DNA from 3 places in the Mesobacillus sp. S13 genome. Region 3 is predicted to be linked to each of the others. Evidence: a T-box and tRNA genes for the amino acid it is inferred to sense, from the RefSeq annotation. Region 3 holds a T-box; the other regions hold tRNA genes.
What was found. A T-box is a leader RNA that pairs with one kind of tRNA and senses whether it is charged. The one in region 3 lies ahead of argS (arginine--tRNA ligase), so its partner is inferred to be a tRNA-Arg.

Region 1 (6,610 bases), 730 kb from region 3:
GATGGCTATGGCTCTTGAGAAGCTGAGCAAGCAAAAGAAGCTGTCTGCTTTTCCAGTGACAGACTTCCTTGCTGCAACGAGTGTAGGCGTTTTAGAGAAAGGTGAGGTTGTGGTAGATTTGAATTATGTCGAGGATTCTGCTGCCCATGTCGATATGAATGTTGTCATGACTGGAAATGGGGAATTTGTTGAGCTGCAGGGCACTGGGGAAGAAGCGACTTTTTCATACAGCCAGCTGCAGGATCTTTTAAAGGCTGCACAAGATGGAATTTCAGAGCTTTTCGAGAAACAAAAGGAAGCACTCGGAGAAGAATTGACTGCCAAAATTGAGGGCGGAAAACGGAGATAGGAGAGATCTCAAAATGGACTCAGTCATTATCGCGACAAAAAATAGCGGAAAAGCAAAGGAGTTTGAGAACCTTTTTTTACCAAAAGGGTTGGCGGTGAAAACTCTACTCGATTATCCAGAGCTAGAAGATGTGGAAGAAACAGGTTCAACTTTTGAGGAAAACGCCATACTAAAAGCTGAAACGATTGCTAAAAGCCTTGGTGTGAGAGTGATTGCGGATGACTCCGGGCTTGAAATTGATGCATTGGAAGGCAGGCCGGGTGTCTATTCGGCACGATACGCAGGTCTTGAAAAAAATGATGAAAACAACATCGACAAAGTTCTCAATGAACTTCAGGGTGTCCCGGAAAGCGAGCGTACTGCAAGATTCTGCTGTGCACTTGCGATGGCAGAGCCTGGCAAGGAGACATTGACTGTATTCGGGACGTGTGAAGGAAGAATCCTTGAGGAGAGGCGCGGTTCCAATGGTTTTGGCTACGATCCGATTTTCTTCGTAGAAACAAAGGGGAAATCGATGGCTGAATTGGCATCAGACGAAAAAAACAAGATCAGCCATAGGGCAAATGCGATCAGGAAGCTGGATCAGCTCCTTAAAGAGCATGAGGAACGCCATGAGTAGGGTGCTGATTGTCAGTGATAGCCACGGGTCTACTGAGGTGCTTGAGGGAATTGAGAATTTGCATGGAAATGATGTGGACTTGATGATTCACTGCGGAGACTCAGAGCTTTCTGAAAGTGATGCTGCGATTGTGAATTTCAGTTCGGTGAAGGGAAATTGCGATTTTTATGGCAATTTCCCTGATGAGGAGATTCATGCGATCAATGGCGTTAGAATTTTCGTGACACATGGGCATCTATACTCAGTGAAATCCACACTGGTAAACTTGTACTATAAGGCAAAAGAACTGCAGGCTGATATCGTCTGCTTTGGGCATTCTCATTTGCTGGGAGCAGAAATGGTGGATGATGTACTGTTCATCAACCCTGGAAGCATCAGGCTTCCACGCGGCAGAACTGAAAAGAGTTATGCCATACTCGAGCTGGAAAGCGGAAAAGCCATATTGCGGATCTATGACTTTGGAATTGGTGAGATTTCTGAACTGAAGCAAGAGTTTTCACTTCACAAAACAAATTAAAACTACTATAATGATTTTTTGAGGGGAGCCAACAGGTTTCCCTCAGAAAAAAGTTTTTGATTTTTTATTGACATTTAGTTATTTGGCTAATATAATAAATCTTGTCTTTAAAAAACAACCACGTCCCAGTAGCTCAGCCGGATAGAGCATACGCCTTCTAAGCGTACGGTCGGGAGTTCGAATCTCTCCTGGGACGCCATTTAAACTACATACCTTAACTCACCTTTTGGGTGAGTTTTTTTTATGCCTTGAAGTTTTGATCCACCCTCAGGAACTGAGGTCAAAACACATCCTGAATAAAAAAATTATTTTTTTGCAAATGTGAATATATCAACAATGTAAGCGGATACAAATTAACTAACTAATCTAAATTATCAAATAATTTAGAAAAATGGTGTTGACGAGGGGTTGAATTGGGCGTAAGATAATCCTCAAATAAAAAAACAAGTTAAATGCTTCGAAAGTGAGTCATAGTTTTCTATTCAATTTTTGGATAATGTAAAACTGTATTTTTTTAACCTGTGAATTTAATAATTTAAAGCGTCTATTTGTTAAAGGAGTGTTTATTGTGCCCGATCAATGGATCTACTTAAACGGGGAATTCGTCACCAAGGAAAATGCTAAAGTTTCAGTATATGATCATGGATTTTTATACGGAGACGGTATTTTTGAAGGGATACGGGTATACAGCGGCAATATTTTCAGGATGGAAGAACATATGGACCGACTTTACCGATCAGCCAAGTCCATCATGCTGAACATGCCACACTCCAAGGATGAGTTCACCGGCCTGGTTGTTGAAACGGTGCAACGGAATCAACTGAGAGATGCTTATATCCGAATTGTTGTCTCCAGGGGTGTCGGGGACTTAGGACTTGATCCTTTTAAGTGTCCGAACGCGAACGTGGTCATCATCGTTGAGCCACTGGCTATTTTCCCGAAAGAGTTGTATGACCGAGGTTTGGAGATCGTGACAGTCGCGACAAGAAGAAATCGTCCAGACGTATTGAGCCCGAAAGTGAAATCGCTGAACTATTTAAATAATGTTCTTGTGAAAATCGAAGCTCATCTGGCAAATGTAAGTGAAGCTCTAATGCTGAACGATCAGGGATATGTTGCAGAAGGTTCTGCGGATAATATTTTTATCGTGAGAGGCAATACGTTCCTCACACCGCCAGGTTATGTAGGAGCTTTAGAAGGAATCACCAGGAATGCGGTTATAGATATTGCTAAAGATCTTGGGTACGAGGTGAAGGAGGAACCATTTACCCGCCATGATGTATACACAGCCGACGAAGTTTTCCTTACAGGAACGGCAGCAGAAGTGATCGCGGTCGTCAAAGTGGATGGAAGAGTCATCGGCGATGGAGAACCTGGAGCACATACAAAGAATATCCTGCGTGAGTTCAGGGCGAAAGTAGTGGCAGACGGAATTCAGGTTTATTCGGAAAAAGCACATCAGGTTAGTTAATAATCCAAAAGCCAAAAGCAATAATTGAATAAGGATAAAGCGAGGACAGGGACAAGTAATTTATTGCGATCAGCATGCACAGAGAGCCGGGGTTGCTGGAAGCCGGTGATGCCGCAATAAGTGAACTCACCCTGGAGCGCCAGTTTGAAAGGAATCCTAGTAAAACTGGTCGAGTGCTTGGCACTTGTTATCAAAACCGGCAGCTGAGGCTGTCACGAGCGCACGCTTAAAGCGTGAATAAGGGTGGTACCGTGGAACAAGGAGATAAAGCCTATTCCATCCCTTTGCCTAGGGCAACCTTAGGCATATGGAGATGGATGGGCTTTTTTATTTTGTAAAAATCAAGTGAGTTAAAAGTAGGAGGTTCGATAAATGGAAGCAGCCTTGCAGGAAACAAAGGCGAAAACAAAAGAGGTAAGCGGTGCAGATTTACTGATTAAGGCCCTGGAAAAGGAAAATGTCGAAGTCATCTTCGGCTACCCAGGAGGAGCTGTTCTTCCGATTTACGACAAACTCTATGATTCTAAAATTCTTCATGTGCTGCCAAGGCATGAACAGGGAGGGATCCATGCAGCGGAAGGATATGCGCGGGTGAGCGGGAAACCGGGCGTGGTGATCGCTACTTCTGGACCGGGAGCGACCAATATCATCACCGGCATTGCCGATGCGATGATGGACTCCTTGCCGCTGGTCGTCTTCACTGGCCAGGTTGCGACAGGGGTGATTGGTACAGACGCCTTCCAGGAAGCAGACATCCTTGGGATCACCACACCAATAACAAAGTACAACTATCAAGTACGGGATATAAAAGATATTCCGAGGATTATCAAGGAAGCATTTTATATCGCGACAAGCGGAAGACCTGGCCCTGTGGTGATCGATTTTCCGAAAGACCTTGCAGCGGGAGTAGCGGCAGTGCCAGCTGAGGAGGAAATCCACCTTCCTGGTTACCAGCCGACAACGGAGCCTAATTACCTTCAGGTAAGAAAACTATCGGAAGCAGTAAGCAGGGCAAAACGGCCGGTCATTCTCGCCGGTGCAGGTGTTCTCCATGCAAAGGCTTCAAATCTACTAAAAGAATATGCAGAGCAGCAGAACCTTCATGTTGTCCACACATTACTGGGGTTGGGAGGCTTCCCGGCTAATCATGAACGGTTCCTTGGGATGGCGGGCATGCATGGCTGCTATACAGCCAATATGGCGCTTTATCATTGTGACCTGCTGATCAATATCGGAGCAAGATTCGATGATCGTCTGACTGGAAATCTAAAGCATTTCGCTCCAAAAGCTGCTGTTGCCCATATTGATATCGACCCGGCTGAAATCGGTAAAAATGTGGCAACGCAAATTCCGGTCGTCGGTGATGCCGGAGAGGCGTTAAGACAGTTGCTCGGTCTTGAAGGCAGTCCGCCTCAACAGGAAGATTGGGCAGAATCGCTATCAGCCTGGAAGAAGGATTTCCCATATCATTACGAAAACAGCGAAGTACTTAAACCGCAAAAGGTGATGGAACTCCTCTACGAAAAAACGGATGGCGAAGCGATTGTAGTGACCGATGTCGGCCAGCATCAGATGTGGGCGGCCCAATATTATCAACTTCAGCATTCAGATCGATGGGTGACATCAGGAGGGCTGGGGACAATGGGATTCGGCCTCCCTGCCAGCATCGGAGCACAGTTTGCAGACCCGGAAGCCTGTGTTGTAGCCGTTCTCGGAGATGGCGGCTTCCAGATGTCAACACAGGAACTCGCGGTCATTGCTGAATTTCAGCTTCCTATCAAAATAGCGATATTCAATAACAAGGCCCTTGGGATGGTTAGGCAGTGGCAGGAAATTTTTTATAAAGAAAGATATTCACACAGTAAAAATCCAGTGCAGCCGTCTTTTGTAAAACTGGCCGAGGCCTATGGAATCAAAGGGTTTGAAATCCACTCCGAAGCAGAAGCGCACTCGATCCTGGATAAGGTGATGCACGACAAAGAGCCTGTGCTGCTCGATTTCAGGGTCGATGGAGCTGAGAATGTCTACCCGATGATTGCACCTGGGAAAGGAATCCACGAAATGGTGGGAGTGAAGAAATGAAAAGAATCATAACAATGACGGTTTTGAACCGGCCAGGAGTACTTAATAGGATTACGAATTTATTTTCTAAGAGGAACTACAATATCGAGAGCATTTCGGTTGGCCTTACCGAACAAGAGGGAGTCTCGCGCATTACCTGTGTTGTCCATGTGGAGAATGATGGAATGGTCGAACAGATCACCAAACAGCTCAATAAGCAGATTGATGTCCTGAAGGTTGCGGACATCAGCGACCAGGCGATTGTCGCCCGGGAACTCGTCCTCTTGAAGGTGCCCGTCCTGCCTCACAATCGAGCAGAGATCTATTCGATCATTGAACCATTTCGGGCCTCGGTGATTGATGTCAGCAAAGATAGCATCATCATCCAATTGACAGGCGAAACGGAAAAAATCGAGGCATTTATTGATTTGATTAAACCATATGGAATCAGAGAGCTGGCCCGTACCGGAACGACAGCATTCCCAAGAGGGAACCAGCGGACCGGCCAGCAAAAATCGTTTTCTTTTGTTTGATGATATTCATTAGCTTTTCACAAACAACTACGATGATGCTAATTCGAAAGAAATCAGCATTATATAAGTGTAATAACCTATGTAGAAATCAGCAATCAATCAGAGACTAAATTTTTTTTCGGAAAGGGAGAGGTAAAATGGCGAAAATGTACTATAACGGTGATGCAAATGAGGCTTATTTTAACGGAAAAACAGTGGCAGTAGTTGGTTATGGATCACAGGGTCATGCACATGCTCAGAATCTTCGCGACAGCGGGGTTGAAGTTGTCATCGGATTGAGACAAGGGAAGTCATGGGAGAAAGCGGAACAGGATGGCTTCGATGTTAAAACAGTTGCCGAAGCTGTGGCAGCAGCTGATGTAGTCATGATACTGCTGCCGGATGAGAGGCAGACTGCTGTGTATAAAAATGAAATCGAGCCTCAGCTGTCAGGCCAGGCACTAATGTTCGCCCATGGCTTTAACGTTCATTTTAACCAGATTGTCCCTCCTGAAAGCTGTGATGTCCTGCTTGTCGCACCAAAAGGACCAGGGCATTTGGTCAGGAGGACGTATCAAGAAGGAGCCGGCGTGCCGGCATTGTTCGCCATCCATCAGGATGTGTCAGGCAGTGCAAGGGAACTTGCACTTGCTTATGCGAAAGCGATCGGTTCGCTTAGGGCAGGCGCACTTGAAACAACCTTCAAGGAAGAAACCGAAACAGATCTATTCGGTGAGCAGGCTGTATTATGCGGCGGTTTGACATCTCTCGTGAAAGCAGGCTTCGAAACACTTGTCGAGGCTGGCTACCAGCCGGAACTGGCCTATTTTGAAACAATGCATGAATTGAAGCTGATCGTCGACTTGATGTATGAAGGCGGGCTCGAAGGAATGAGATATTCGATTTCTGACACTGCTCAATGGGGAGACTTTGTCAGCGGCCCGAGAGTGGTAAATGACCAGGTGAAAGAGGAAATGAAAAGAGTTTTGACTGATATCCAGGAAGGGAAGTTCGCCAAGGGCTGGATTGAGGAAAATGAAAACAACAGACCGGTCTTCAATAGCATCAATGAAAAAGAAAA
Region 2 (6,610 bases), 1.4 Mb from region 3:
TCAAATCAAAGGGATTTTTACATTTGTCATCAAGGAAGATGATCAAGTCGTATCGGAATGGATGATGTTCACGTTTTACGCTACTGAGGCAGATGGAATCAACCTGGATGAATGTGAGGAAGGAACCCTTGAATGGCATGGGTTTGATGACATCAAAGACCTGCCAATGGCAGCGGGAGACCATCACATATTGGAATACATGGTCCATGGACAAGGAATTATCTATGGCACCTTTACTTATACACCGGATTTTGAGCTGATCAACTACAGGCTCGATCCAAACTGATCATATAATAATTTGCAGGGGGAAAGAGAAATGAGTACCGGTTCAAGCACTGATACCCAGCTCGTCATTATAACAGGTATGTCTGGCGCAGGTAAGACCGTCGCGATCCAGAGTTTTGAAGACCTAGGATTCTTCTGCGTCGACAATCTGCCGCCGACATTGCTCCCGAAATTCCTGGAGTTAATGAAGGAATCTGGCACAAAAATGAACAAAGTGGCGCTTGTCATGGATTTGCGAGGACGTGAATTTTTTGACTCTTTATTCAAAGCGCTTGATGATTTGGCGGAAACTTCATGGGTGACACCGCAAGTATTGTTCCTTGATGCGGAGGATTCCACACTAGTACGCCGCTATAAAGAAACAAGGCGTTCACATCCGTTAGCTCCATCAGGACTGCCGCTTGAAGGCATCCAGCTTGAGCGCGAGCTTTTGGAAGAGCTGAAGGGAAGGGCGCAGCTTATTTATAAAACAACGGGCATGAAGCCGAAGGATCTCCGCGAAAAAATTCTTGAAGAGTTTTCCGTGAATAAAAAGACAATTTTCACCGTGAATGTCATGTCTTTTGGTTTCAAGCACGGAATACCGATTGATGCCGACCTGGTTTTTGACGTCCGCTTTTTGCCGAATCCGCATTATATAGAGCATATGCGTCCGAAAACTGGTCTTGATGAAGACGTGTCGACATATGTTTTAAAATGGAATGAGACGTCCAAGTTCCTGGAAAAAGTGACGGATCTGCTTAGTTTCATGCTTCCACACTATAAGCGGGAAGGAAAGGCGCAACTAATCATCGCCATTGGCTGCACAGGCGGACAGCATCGTTCCGTTGCATTGGCTGAACATATCGCCAAGTTTTTCGAAAAAGACTATCATACCCGTGTGACTCACCGTGATATCGATAAAAGGCAGGGACTTCTAAAATGATGAATGATGGTTTGCCGAGAATCGTCATCATCGGGGGTGGAACCGGACTCCCTGTCCTGCTGCGCGGATTGAAAAAGCACCCTGTCGATATTACGGCGATTGTCACAGTCGCAGATGATGGCGGCAGCTCCGGCCGATTGCGGGAGGATATGCATATTCCTCCGCCCGGTGATATCCGGAATGTCCTGGCAGCACTATCAGATGTGGAGCCGCTGATTGAAGAGATGTTCCAGCATCGGTTCAATACAGCCAATGAATTGTCTGGCCACTCGCTCGGAAACCTGATCCTTGCTGCGATGACATCAATCACCGGAAACTTTGTGCATGCGATTCAGGAAATGAGCAAGGTTTTGAATGTCCGCGGAAAAGTACTGCCGGCAGCAAACAGGAGTGTCATGCTGAATGCAGTGATGGAGGATGACAGCATTGTCAGGGGCGAGTCCAAGATTCCTTACTCTGGAAAAAGGATCAAAAGGGTCTTCCTGAATCCGGAAGGCGTAAAGCCTTTGCCTGAAACGCTCCAGGCCATCAGGGAAGCTGACTTGATTGTGATCGGTCCTGGCAGTTTGTATACGAGTATTCTGCCGAACTTGCTCGTAAAGAGGCTTGGCAAGGAAGTGTGCAAAGCGACAGCGCGCAAGGTGTATATCTGCAATCTGATGACACAGGCAGGTGAGACGCATGATTTTGCCGCCAGTGATCATATCAAGGCGATCTATGACCATATGGACTGTGCTTTTATTGATACGATTCTTGTGAACAGCGAGACCATCCCGCCGGATGTCGAGCTGCGCTATAAAGAGGAGTTAGCACAGCCTGTCCATTTTGACCTTGACCGGCTGACGGCACTTGGAATTGAAGTCGTCCAGGATGAAATCGCAGAACTCGACGGCAATGTCATCAGGCATGATACAAAAAAAGTTTCAGAAATTTTATATTCTATGATAATAGATGAAACCAAAAAGAGATATAACGCGTAAATATAGGATGCAAGCGTTTGTCTCTCTTTTGGGGTAGGTGCACTGGTATTCTTCAGGCGCCTAAGAGAAAAAGACAAAATCAGCTGCTGTGCTTAAGCCGGCGCTATATAACCAGGGGGGTGAGAAGGTGTCGTTCGCTTCGGAAACAAAAAAGGAACTCACGAATATCGACGTGAAGGGCTGCTGCGCTGACGCGGAACTGTCCGCTTTAATCCGGATGAATGGTTCCCTTTCCTTCTCAAATCGCAAACTCATCGTAGACATACAGACGGAAAATGCCGCGATTGCCAGACGCATCTATACCTTGATCAAAAAAAGTTATCAGGTTCAGGTCGAGCTGCTGGTGCGTAAAAAAATGCGGCTGAAAAAGAATAATGTTTATATTGTCCGCCTTAAGGAATCAGCCAGGGAAATTCTGGAGGATTTAAAGATTTTAGGAGAAGGCTTTGAAATAATCCACGAAATTTCGCCGGAACTCGTGAAAAAGAAATGTTGTAAGCGTTCTTATTTAAGAGGCGCATTTCTCGCAGGAGGCTCTGTGAACAATCCGGAGACATCTTCCTATCATTTGGAGATTGCCTCCATGTACCAGGAGCATAATGACTCATTATGTGAACTGATGAATACATTCGGCCTGAACAGCAAAACGCTTGAGCGCAAAAAAGGGTTCATCACCTATTTGAAGGAAGCAGAAAAAATCACAGAGTTTCTGAACATCGTTGGCGCCCATAATGCACTGCTGCGATTTGAGGATATCCGGATTGTCCGCGATATGAGAAACTCAGTTAATCGTCTCGTGAATTGTGAAACAGCTAACTTGAATAAAACGATTGGTGCTGCATTAAGACAGGTGGAAAATATCCGCTACATACGGGATACCGTCGGCCTGCAAATTTTGCCGGATAAACTGAGGGAAATCGCTCAGCTCCGTGTTGACTACCAGGATGTAACCCTTAAAGAGTTGGGTGAAATGGTCAGCGGTGGATCAATCAGCAAATCAGGAATCAATCACCGGCTGCGAAAGATCGATGAAATAGCCGATAAACTGCGTGCCGGGCAAATTACAAATAAATAGAGGGCTAGAGGAGGAAAAAGCAATGGTTGAAAAACAGGTGGAAGTGAAGTTGAAAACGGGTTTACAGGCGCGTCCTGCGGCATTGTTCGTGCAGGAAGCAAACAGGTTCTCATCCGATATTTTTCTCGAGAAAGACGGTAAAAAAGTGAACGCGAAAAGCATCATGGGATTGATGAGCTTAGCTGTAAGCGCTGGCGCATCCGTGAATCTGATCGCTGAAGGCAATGATGAAGAAGAGGCAGTGGAGAAGCTTGCTGAATACATCCAAAAGGAAAACTAAAAATAAACCCTAAAAAACTCGCTTCCTATTTAAAGGAAGCGAGTTTTTGATTGAGCTTACTTGTCTTTCTTTTCCTCTAGTACGTTGCGAGTGATAATCTGGTCAACCAGACCATATTCCTTCGCGCGCTCAGCAGTCATGAAGTTGTCGCGGTCCGTATCTTTCGCGATGACTTCAAGCGGCTGGCCAGTGCGCTCGGAAAGAATCGTATTCAGCTTTTCGCGAAGGAAAAGGATGCGCTTCGCAGCGATTTCAATTTCTGTCGCCTGTCCCTGAGCACCGCCAAGTGGCTGGTGGATCATGACTTCTGCATTTGGCAGGGCGTAACGCTTGCCTTTCGTACCAGCAGCAAGAAGGAATGCACCCATTGAAGCAGCCATACCGATACAGATTGTCTGTACATCCGGCTTGATGAACTGCATTGTATCGTAGATTGCCATGCCGGCAGTAATGCTGCCGCCCGGGCTATTGATGTAGATAGAAATGTCCTTTTCCGGATTCTCAGCTTCCAGGAAAAGCAGCTGGGCTACGATGGAATTGGCAACATTGTCATCAATTCCGCTTCCAAGCATAATGATGCGATCCTTCAAAAGGCGGGAATAAATATCATATGCCCTTTCGCCCCGATTCGTTTGTTCAATAACTGTAGGAATCAAGTTCATGTTTGTTTTCCTCCTTTAACGTAAGATCATTTCACTGCATTTACTAAAGGCATAACAGTCTTTATAATAAAAGCAGGGTACTGCCCTAAAAAGGCAGATTGCAGGCTGGCATAAACTGGTTCGCTTGCCAGAACACCTATGTAGTTTAATGATACACGCATGGTCAATAAAGGTCAAACGAATCGCTTGTAAAGCCTGCATAAACTGTTCGACAATAATGTATATTCCAATTTGCTGTACCGTATCCATCTTACCCAAGATTGTTATTTTTAAACAAATAGCAGTCCTGAGCTTCCAAAAAAACCTGCTTGCAAAGGGACTGAACATATCCTATAATAGGTAAGCGTAACGCCAACTATTAACATGCCCTCGTGGTGCAACGGATAGCACGTAAGATTCCGGTTCTTGAGATGTGGGTTCGATTCCTGCCGAGGGCGTAGAATAAGTATTTAAGTGGCTTTTGAGAGTGATCAGATAAAACTGTCCAAGTTTTGTCTGGTCTCCTCGAAAGCCTTTTTTATTTTCTTTTCCCCTAAAATTAGGGATACGGTGCAATTATTGAGGATGAAGGTGCAATTCTGGACTGCTTTGGTGCAATTATCGTGTTAGATAGCGCAATTCTAGCCGCTGAAGGTGCAATTATTGCGGCTCTATTAGAGAAAAATATTCGCAGTTACTTTTTCACAGGTAATACCTTGCTCATTTCAGGGCATTTCCTGTGAGTTTGATAAGTTAATAGACAAGTATTCAATTGGATGAGCGAAATAGTAATTGAAAACAGAGCGCTTATATTGCCAATGCCAAATTCTTTCCATACACCAAACCCTGTTTATCATGTAAAATGAGTGCAGGGGTGATTGAGATGGATTTAAAGGCTGGTTTATGGCAAAAGCAGACATTAAAATTGGCGATGACTCAGGAACTGACCCAGGCGATTGCGCTTTTGCAATACTCTGCGCAGGAGCTGGCAGCGTTTCTTGAAGCTAAATCAATGGAAAATCCCCTGATGCAAGTGGACTTTAAAAACATCTCCAATTTTGATGCCAGTATGGACCGTACGCGAAAAACAAGAAAGAAAACGTTTGAACGGGACCAGAAGAACTTGATCGAACAGATTGGCGCGGGTACGAGTGATACCCTCGAAGACTATCTCCTATCTCAATTAAATATGTTAAAAGTAACACCTGAAGAAAAATTGATTTTACATGAATTGATTGAAAACATAGATGAAAACGGTTACTTGAATTTGCGAAGAGAAGACCTCGTCAGAAGGTTTTCTGTTGATGAAGAAATTGTCGATTGCGCTTTCTTTAAGCTTCAGGCCCTTGAACCGGCAGGCATCGGTGCGAATGATCTCAAGGAATGCCTGCTGCTTCAATTGACAAGGCAAAAGCGCACACCTGAAAATGAACTGGCAAGAACTATCATGCGTGACCATTTCCTGCTTTTTGCCGAGAAAAAGTGGAAAGCATTGGCGAAGATGCTGAATATCGATGTGAGGGAAATCCAAAAGGTCCATGATGATATCCAGCAGCTGAACCCTAAACCTGGGGCAGCGTTCCAGCGCGAGAAGCCTGCCTACATTGTCCCGGATGTGGTCGTCAAACGGGAAGGGAATGAACTCTCGGTTAGTGTGTTCGATGCACTGATTCCTAAAATTTCTTTTAATGAAGGATATTTTCAGCAGCTGTCTGGACACAAGGATCCGGAAGTCAATAAATTCCTGCAGGAAAAGCAGGGGGACTACCAGTGGATTCATCGCAGCCTTGAGCAAAGGAAGGAAACTCTGCTGAAGGTATCGATGAAAATCATTGAAAAACAAAAGGAATTCTTTTTGATCGGGCCAGAACATCTGAAACCGATGACGATGAGAGAAGTGGCCGACGAACTCGAAATCCACGAGTCGACAGTCAGCCGAACTGTCCGCGAAAAATACATGCAGACTCCGACCGGCACTCATGAATTGAAATCCTTTTTTACAAGCGCGATCGCGACCACAGAGAACGACCAGGCTTCTTCCCAAAAAGTAAAAGCGGCCATCGAAAGGTTCATAAAAGAAGAAGATAAAAAGAAACCTATATCCGACCAAAAACTAGTACAAATGCTCGAAGACGAAGAAGGCATGGTCGTCTCAAGAAGAACCGTCGCCAAATACCGCGACCAGCTCGGCATACCATCGTCCTCCAAGCGGAAGAGATTTGATTAGTACACTGATGTTCAAGTGTTTAAATTAAATATTTACTTTAAGTTGATGGTTTTAACACAAAACATTATTAATAAGTTGAATGGAACGGAAGGTGCGAGACTCCTTCGGGATCAGCGGGCTAGGTGAGACCCCGCAGGCGCTTCAGCACTGAGGAGGCTCACCGCACGCCCCGAGGAAAGCGAAGCATCCTGGAGTGG
Region 3 (6,610 bases):
CGCGGTTGAATGCTATCTATAACTGCCTGTGTTTGTTGTGCAGCTGTCTGATAAAGTTGCTTTGCTTGTTGATTATCCGTACCAAGTGCAAAAGTCTCCAAACTCGCCTGAGCACTTTTTAGACCAGCAATTGTTTGCTTAACTTGCGCTCCAACAGTCATCAGAGTCCCTTCTTTCTAAAGAATTTCTGGTACTGTTTTAGTATGGCAAAGCTAAGAGAAATTATTCGGGACGATCAGTAAACAAAAAGCCATGAGCATGCTTGTCAGCAAGCCCATGGCTGGTCATTGCTCATTATCATGAACAATCACTCTTGCAGTATACAATACATAACCATTTTCCCACTTAGCATGAACTTCCAAAGCGTAATCACCAGAAGCGACATTGTACTCTTCAAAGTTTAAAGGGTATCCAGTCAACTCTTTATAAGCGAGTCTACCCGTATCCATATCCCATAAATAACATTTTACTGCATCCGGTGATTGTTTGAATAAAAGCTTAACATTATCATTTGAATCGACAATAAGTGGGGTGGATTCTCTGGCAAGTACAGCAGGTTCAATATTCATATCCGCAGAAGCAGTCCTTCCCCATTTCCTTAAGGTATAGGTTACCGGCTTAACTTCCATGATATGTTTCGCTGCAGCAACTTCCAATTCAGGAGGAGTTGGTTTATAAGTGCTATACGTGATCCAGCTGGCCATACTGATCAAAACCAAAATAGACAAGGCTATCCACGGAACAGACTTCTTCACCGATATCCCCCTTTTCACAAATCCCTGATTTCTCCCTATTAATAGACGTAGATGACAGTGGGAAAGTTTCAAATTTTTCAATCAATTCTGCTTGGTAGTCTTGCCAGTTTTAGCTGGTGAAATTGCCTTTTTTCTAAAAGTTCAGCGGGAAAACCATTTTCGGTAAGGTGTAACATTCATTACATGCGCATAAAATCACTTATTTTATAATGAATAAATAAATGAAAAAAAGTTGGTGATATAAATGCATGGAGTTGGACATTCCCATTCCACAAGCTTCCACCCTGGTAAAGTTGATTTTGACCAAAATCCTTATATCGTTATTTGGGAAGTAACAAGGGCTTGCCAGCTGAAATGTTTGCATTGCAGGGCAGATGCTCAAAATAAACCCGACCCAATGGAATTGACTCCTAAAGAAGGGAAAGTATTAATCGATCAAATTTATGAGATGGGTAATCCTATGCTAGTTTTTACTGGTGGTGATTGCATGATGCGGGAAGATCTTTTTGACCTTGCGGATTATGCCATTAGAAAAGGGATGCGCGTTTCCATGACCCCTAGTGCTACAGATAATGTGACAAAGGAAAAAATGGAAAGGGCCAGGGAAGTTGGACTCTCACGATGGGCTTTTAGCCTCGATGGGCCAACTCCAGAAATCCATGATCATTTTCGCGGAACTCCTGGTTCGTTCGAACTTACGATTGAAAAAGTAAAATACTTGAACGAATTAAACATGCCCTTGCAGCTTAATACTGTAATTTCACGTTACAATTATGACCACCTAGAACAAATGGCAGAATTAATGAAAGAGCTAAAGGTAGTGATGTGGTACATCTTTTTACTTGTACCGACTGGGAGAGGGCAACTCGATGCCTGCCTTACTCCGGCCGAACACGAAAAGGTGTTTAGATGGCTATATGAGTTAAGTAAATCGGCACCATACGACATTAAGACCACTGCTGCCCAGCACTACAGACGTGTTGTGTACCAGCAAAAAGCAAGAGAAAATAAACTCATCAAAGAACAAGGCATCCGCTATGAGGACACATTGACTAAAGATATGGCCTCCGTCATTGATGGGCTAAAGCGGGCTCCTAAAGGGGTGAATGACGGCAACGGTTTTGTTTTTATTTCCCACACCGGAGATGTCATGCCATCTGGGCTCCTGCCTCTTGTCGGAGGGAATGTCCGTGAAAAGCCTTTAGCAGAAATATATAGAGACTCCCCTATTTTCAAAGACCTGCGCAGCCCTGATAAATACAGCGGAAAATGTGGTGTTTGTGAATTTCGCTATGTATGCGGTGGTTCACGTTCGAGAACCTATGCTGTTACTGGAGACTATATGGCCAGTGAGCCATTTTGTGTTTATATCCCAGAAGCAATGCGTAAAAAGGAAACTAGGGTTTAGGGTTTTCAGCTACTCACTTGGGGAGCTGTTTTTAAATGGAACATTTTTGACAATGTAATGACATTGCGAAAAGTGTGACATAAAGCACGGCAGCCAGTACCTTTGAGGTTTTACAATAAAGCTAACGAAAGGATGGTGCAAAGATGACAATCAAGATTGATCAAAACGCATACAAATGGTTTGAAAAGGAATTTGATACACAGAAACCGTTTCACATCCGCCTTTATCCTCAATATGCCGGGTTTGGCGACAAGAATAAAGGTTACAGCCTGGCATTTTCGCTTGAAACTCCTGCCATAGCCGCCGAACAGCAAGAGATTGACGGCATCACTTTTTTTGTAGAAGCAAACGATACATGGTTCTTTAACAAAACAGATGTAGAACTGAAGTACAGCGATACCGCTGGTGAAATTTTCGCCAGTTATATAGAACATAATTGAATCTAAAAGAGTCCCCGGTTCATCCAGGGACTCTTTTTACATTTCTTTTGGAGCCTTGACTCCAAGTATTCTAAGACCTTCTTCGAGCACAATGCTTACACAATGGACTAATTGAAGACGTGCGTTCTTTTCAGCATTTTCTTCAAGGATGCGGACTTCTCCATAATATTTATTAAAGGCCTGGGACAAATCAAGGACATATTTAGCAATCAAAGATGGATCGTTTTTATCAATCGCTCTCTTTATTGTTTCCGGAAAGTTCTGAAGCTCAGTGATCACTGGCCACTCCGCAATAGCTGCCCATTTGAAGTCTTCATTTCCTCCTTTGAAACCTCCCTTTTTCAATAACGATTGTGTCCGTGCATTTGTATATTGAACATAAGGTCCTGTTTCCCCTTCAACCTTTAACATTTCTTCGAGGGAAAATTCAATGTCGTTCATCCGAAAATTCTTCAGGTCATGAAAAACAATTGCGCCGGTACCAACCATTTTTGCAATCTCTGTTTTATTTTCCAAATGAGGATTTTTTTCTTCTATATTCTTTTCTGCCAGTTGAATGGAATCATTAAGAACATCTTCGAGCAAGACTACCTTCCCTTTTCTCGTGGACATTTTCTTTCCATCCTTTAACATCATGCCAAATGGAACATGAACAATCCCGGCAGCCCATGGAAAGTCCAATTTTGCCAGCACTGCTTTGAGCTGTTTAAAGTGCAGACTTTGCTCATTGCCGACCACATACAATGATTTTACAAATGAATAGCTATCGAATCTGTACTTAGCTGCGGCTAAATCCCTGGTAGCATACAATGTTGCGCCATCCGATTTTTTAATAAGACAAGGCGGAAGTTCATGTTCTTCCAAGCTGACTACCAGTGCCCCATCCGAATCAACAAGCAGCTCCCTGTCTTTTAGCATTTTCACGATTGAATCCATTTTGTCATTATAAAAAGCTTCTCCCGCATATGAATCAAACTCGATTCCCATGAGTTCATAAATCTTCTTAAACTCCTTAAGTGACTCATCCTTGAACCATTTCCATAGCTTGAGTGCCTCAACATCCCCGTTTTCCAGACGTCTGAACCAGTTTCGTCCCTCTTGCTCCAGCTCCGGCTGGCTTTTTGCTTCATCATGAAACTTTATATATAGCACCAGCAGCTCCTGTATTGGGTTCTTCTTTACTTTCTCTTCTGATCCCCAAAGTTTATAGGCTGTGATAAGCTTGCCGAATTGAGTTCCCCAATCTCCTAAATGATTGATTTTCACGGTCTTATATCCAGCCTTTTCATAAATAAGTGACAAAGAATTCCCTATAACGGTTGACCGAAGATGTCCCATGGAAAAGGGTTTTGCAATATTCGGAGAAGAAAGGTCAATTGTCACAATTTGATTTCCACCAAGATCAAAATCACCATAATGATTCCTCTTTTGCCCGATTTCAATCAAAAGTTCTTCGGTCACTTTCGCCTTGTTTAAAAACCCATTTACATAGCCTCCGGCCGCTTCAAAACGTTCCATTGAATCATTAACTGAGCTTTGCAACCGAGCATTTAACTCCTCCGCAATAACTACCGGCGGTTTTCTCATGCTTTTTGCCAATTGGAAGCATGGAAAAGCTAAGTCACCCTGATGCAAAAATTTCGGTTTCTCAATTAACCTCTCTATTTCTGAACACGAGAGAGCCCCTTCTAGCTCAACGGCAAGCAACTCTGCATACAGTTTCACATAATCCATTAAATTACCCCCTTATATAAAATAAAAAAACTCCCGTCTCTAAATAAGAGACGAGAGTTTATCCCGCGGTACCACTCCAATTGCTCCGAATTTCGGAACCTTCTTCCAAGTGATAACGGGTAAATCCCGGCTATCCCTACTCAATTTCAGGACAGCATCTCAAAAGTGCGCTTCATTATTCTGATGCACCAGGCTTCCACCGTCCCTGGCTCGCTGTAGCAAAGAAAGAATAATTACTCTCTTTTTCATCGATTTGATATTTTTCCCATTATAAACAACTCTTCGGACCTTTTGCAATCATTTTTTTGCATATAATCCAGAATTGAATTCTTGGATTGACCGATTGTGATCATCGAACATTTCAATATAGTTGCCGCCAGTATAATCGCCAATCACTTTTCGCCAAAAGTTCCTTGCCGGCTCATTTTTCTCTACCTGAGTGACACTCCAATTTCCAGGGAATAGGCCAAATAGCTTTTCCGCCGCTGCTTTTCCAAACCCTCTTCGGTAGAATTTCCTCATAATAAAAAACTCCAGAATGACATTGGGAGCTCCACTTTCGACCATGGCAAAACCCGCCAGTTCTCCTTCATGCATGATAAAAAAAGCATGTAAATCGGCTTCAGTCCAATACGGTTTTAAATCAAAGGGTGCAAAAAATCCAGATTGCTCAAGCTTGATATCCTGAAAGACAGTAAATTCGTAAATATAAAATTGTATTAAATTTTGGAGTATTGCTTCATCCTCCTGTTTTGCACGCACTAATTCAATCACATGGACTCCCCTTTTTCAAAAAGATATAAATAAGAATTCGAGGATAGAACCAAAAATCCTTTTCATAAAAGAAAATGGTCTTGTATAAAAAGTGAAAATGAGCCCTCATCTTATTAGGATAAGGACTCATTCTACTAGTATTCTTCGATTTCCCAAGTATGATTGAACTGAATACAGCCCTTTAATGTTTGTGCGACAGGACATCCCCGTTCGAATACATTTAATGCTCTTTCGGCAGCTTCCCTATTTCCTGAAGGAACCTTCAATTCATAGTGGCAGCTGATTTTTGTGATTTTCAGGACTCCTTCAGGTGCTTCAATTGTTCCTTGGATGTTCGCTTTGACTTTATCAGGTGAAGATGGTATTTTACGCGCCTCCAGCGCGCCAGATAGGGTTCCAACCAGTCAGCCGCCTGCTGCAGCAACGATATGATCTAGTGTAGACGGATATTCTACCTCTGGATTCACACCATAGAACTGCTTTACACCACCATGTACCCCAAAAAGTAAAGGCTCACTAAAACCTTCAATGTAAGCCTCCCTAATTTTATTGGCAGTATCTTTCTGGATTACTGTTATTTTCGTTAGCGCGATTGGCTCGGACAATTATACGACCCCCTCCTTGAATTTCTAACTCCACCATATTAGAAACTGTGCCATTTTTCAAATAATAACCTATTTCTTTTAAAATAGGCAGCCCGTCTTTTAAATTCAATGATACAAGCTGATGCTCGTCCGATATTTTTTCATAAGATGTTGTTGTAAGGTTCGGATCTTACCTAACTTCTATGAAGGAAGGGGGTGGAGAGATGTTAATCACTGCGATTGTTGTTCTTTTGCTGGCACTTGCTTTGGTAGTTGCGATTTTGTTGAACCAAGACGCACTTGCTGATGTCCTTTACACTTGCATCGGTGAAGTAATTGCTGTAGACAATGGTGCTGCTTAATCTCTGTAAGATTTGCAACCTAAAGTTCCTTACAATCTCCCTGGTTATACCGGTATTAGCCGGGGAGATTCTATAATAAAAGAAAGGATGATAATAGATGAATGAAAAAGATATAAAGCCACATATTGATTCTTTGAAAAAAGAGCCGTCTTTAGATGGAATACTTAATTTCACCCAGGCGATTTTTAATCAGTTGCCAGAAGAAAATAACGATGAGGTCAGCCAATCTCAGAATAACCATTTTAATGCTGACAACCTTAATTCCCTAATGGCAGCTGTACAAGGGTTTGTAAATCCAACTACTTTATCATTGCTATCCAAGACATTGAATAAATCAGACACAAAAAAAGAAGACGCAAACACTACTAGCTTAGAAAATGAGAACGAACAACTTTCTTTTGAGAACGAAAAACTTTCTGCGGAGTTGAACGAAGTGAAAGAGCAATTGAATGCAATGAAGAGCGATCTAGCAGAAAACAGTAAGCGTCTGCAAGAACTTGAGTCAGAAGTTCAATATCTTCGACGTCGCAGAAGACGATAAGAAAAAGTAGTC

Region 1: it encodes a tRNA-Arg, which carries the amino acid that the T-box ahead of argS (arginine--tRNA ligase) is inferred to sense. The anticodon was not compared.
Region 2: it encodes a tRNA-Arg, which carries the amino acid that the T-box ahead of argS (arginine--tRNA ligase) is inferred to sense. The anticodon was not compared.

What each region holds. Positions count from the first base shown of each region.
Region 1 is NZ_CP084622.1:3,499,984-3,506,593, reverse strand. Features, by position in the region: gene rph (ribonuclease PH) at 1-349, shown strand, start outside; gene LGO15_RS17950 (XTP/dITP diphosphatase) at 363-968, shown strand; gene LGO15_RS17945 (metallophosphoesterase) at 961-1,485, shown strand; tRNA gene LGO15_RS17940 (tRNA-Arg) at 1,608-1,684, shown strand; gene ilvE (branched-chain-amino-acid transaminase) at 2,054-2,956, shown strand; T-box leader at 2,990-3,243, shown strand; gene ilvB (acetolactate synthase large subunit) at 3,329-5,038, shown strand; gene ilvN (acetolactate synthase small subunit) at 5,035-5,550, shown strand; gene ilvC (ketol-acid reductoisomerase) at 5,688-6,610, shown strand, end outside.
Region 2 is NZ_CP084622.1:4,146,858-4,153,467, reverse strand. Features, by position in the region: gene LGO15_RS21330 (NUDIX hydrolase) at 1-286, shown strand, start outside; gene rapZ (RNase adapter RapZ) at 317-1,210, shown strand; gene LGO15_RS21320 (gluconeogenesis factor YvcK family protein) at 1,207-2,190, shown strand; gene whiA (DNA-binding protein WhiA) at 2,318-3,265, shown strand; gene LGO15_RS21310 (HPr family phosphocarrier protein) at 3,288-3,545, shown strand; gene clpP (ATP-dependent Clp endopeptidase proteolytic subunit ClpP) at 3,602-4,207, opposite strand; tRNA gene LGO15_RS21300 (tRNA-Arg) at 4,573-4,644, shown strand; gene rpoN (RNA polymerase factor sigma-54) at 5,070-6,413, shown strand.
Region 3 is NZ_CP084622.1:2,770,603-2,777,212, forward strand. Features, by position in the region: gene LGO15_RS14130 (DUF1657 domain-containing protein) at 1-161, opposite strand, end outside; gene LGO15_RS14135 (hypothetical protein) at 285-755, opposite strand; gene LGO15_RS14140 (TIGR04053 family radical SAM/SPASM domain-containing protein) at 1,000-2,163, shown strand; gene LGO15_RS14145 (HesB/YadR/YfhF family protein) at 2,307-2,603, shown strand; gene argS (arginine--tRNA ligase) at 2,640-4,337, opposite strand; T-box leader at 4,381-4,595, opposite strand; gene LGO15_RS14155 (GNAT family N-acetyltransferase) at 4,635-5,111, opposite strand; gene LGO15_RS24355 (OsmC family protein) at 5,246-5,515, opposite strand; gene LGO15_RS14165 (hypothetical protein) at 5,516-5,716, opposite strand; gene LGO15_RS14170 (hypothetical protein) at 5,920-6,057, shown strand; gene LGO15_RS14175 (hypothetical protein) at 6,155-6,598, shown strand.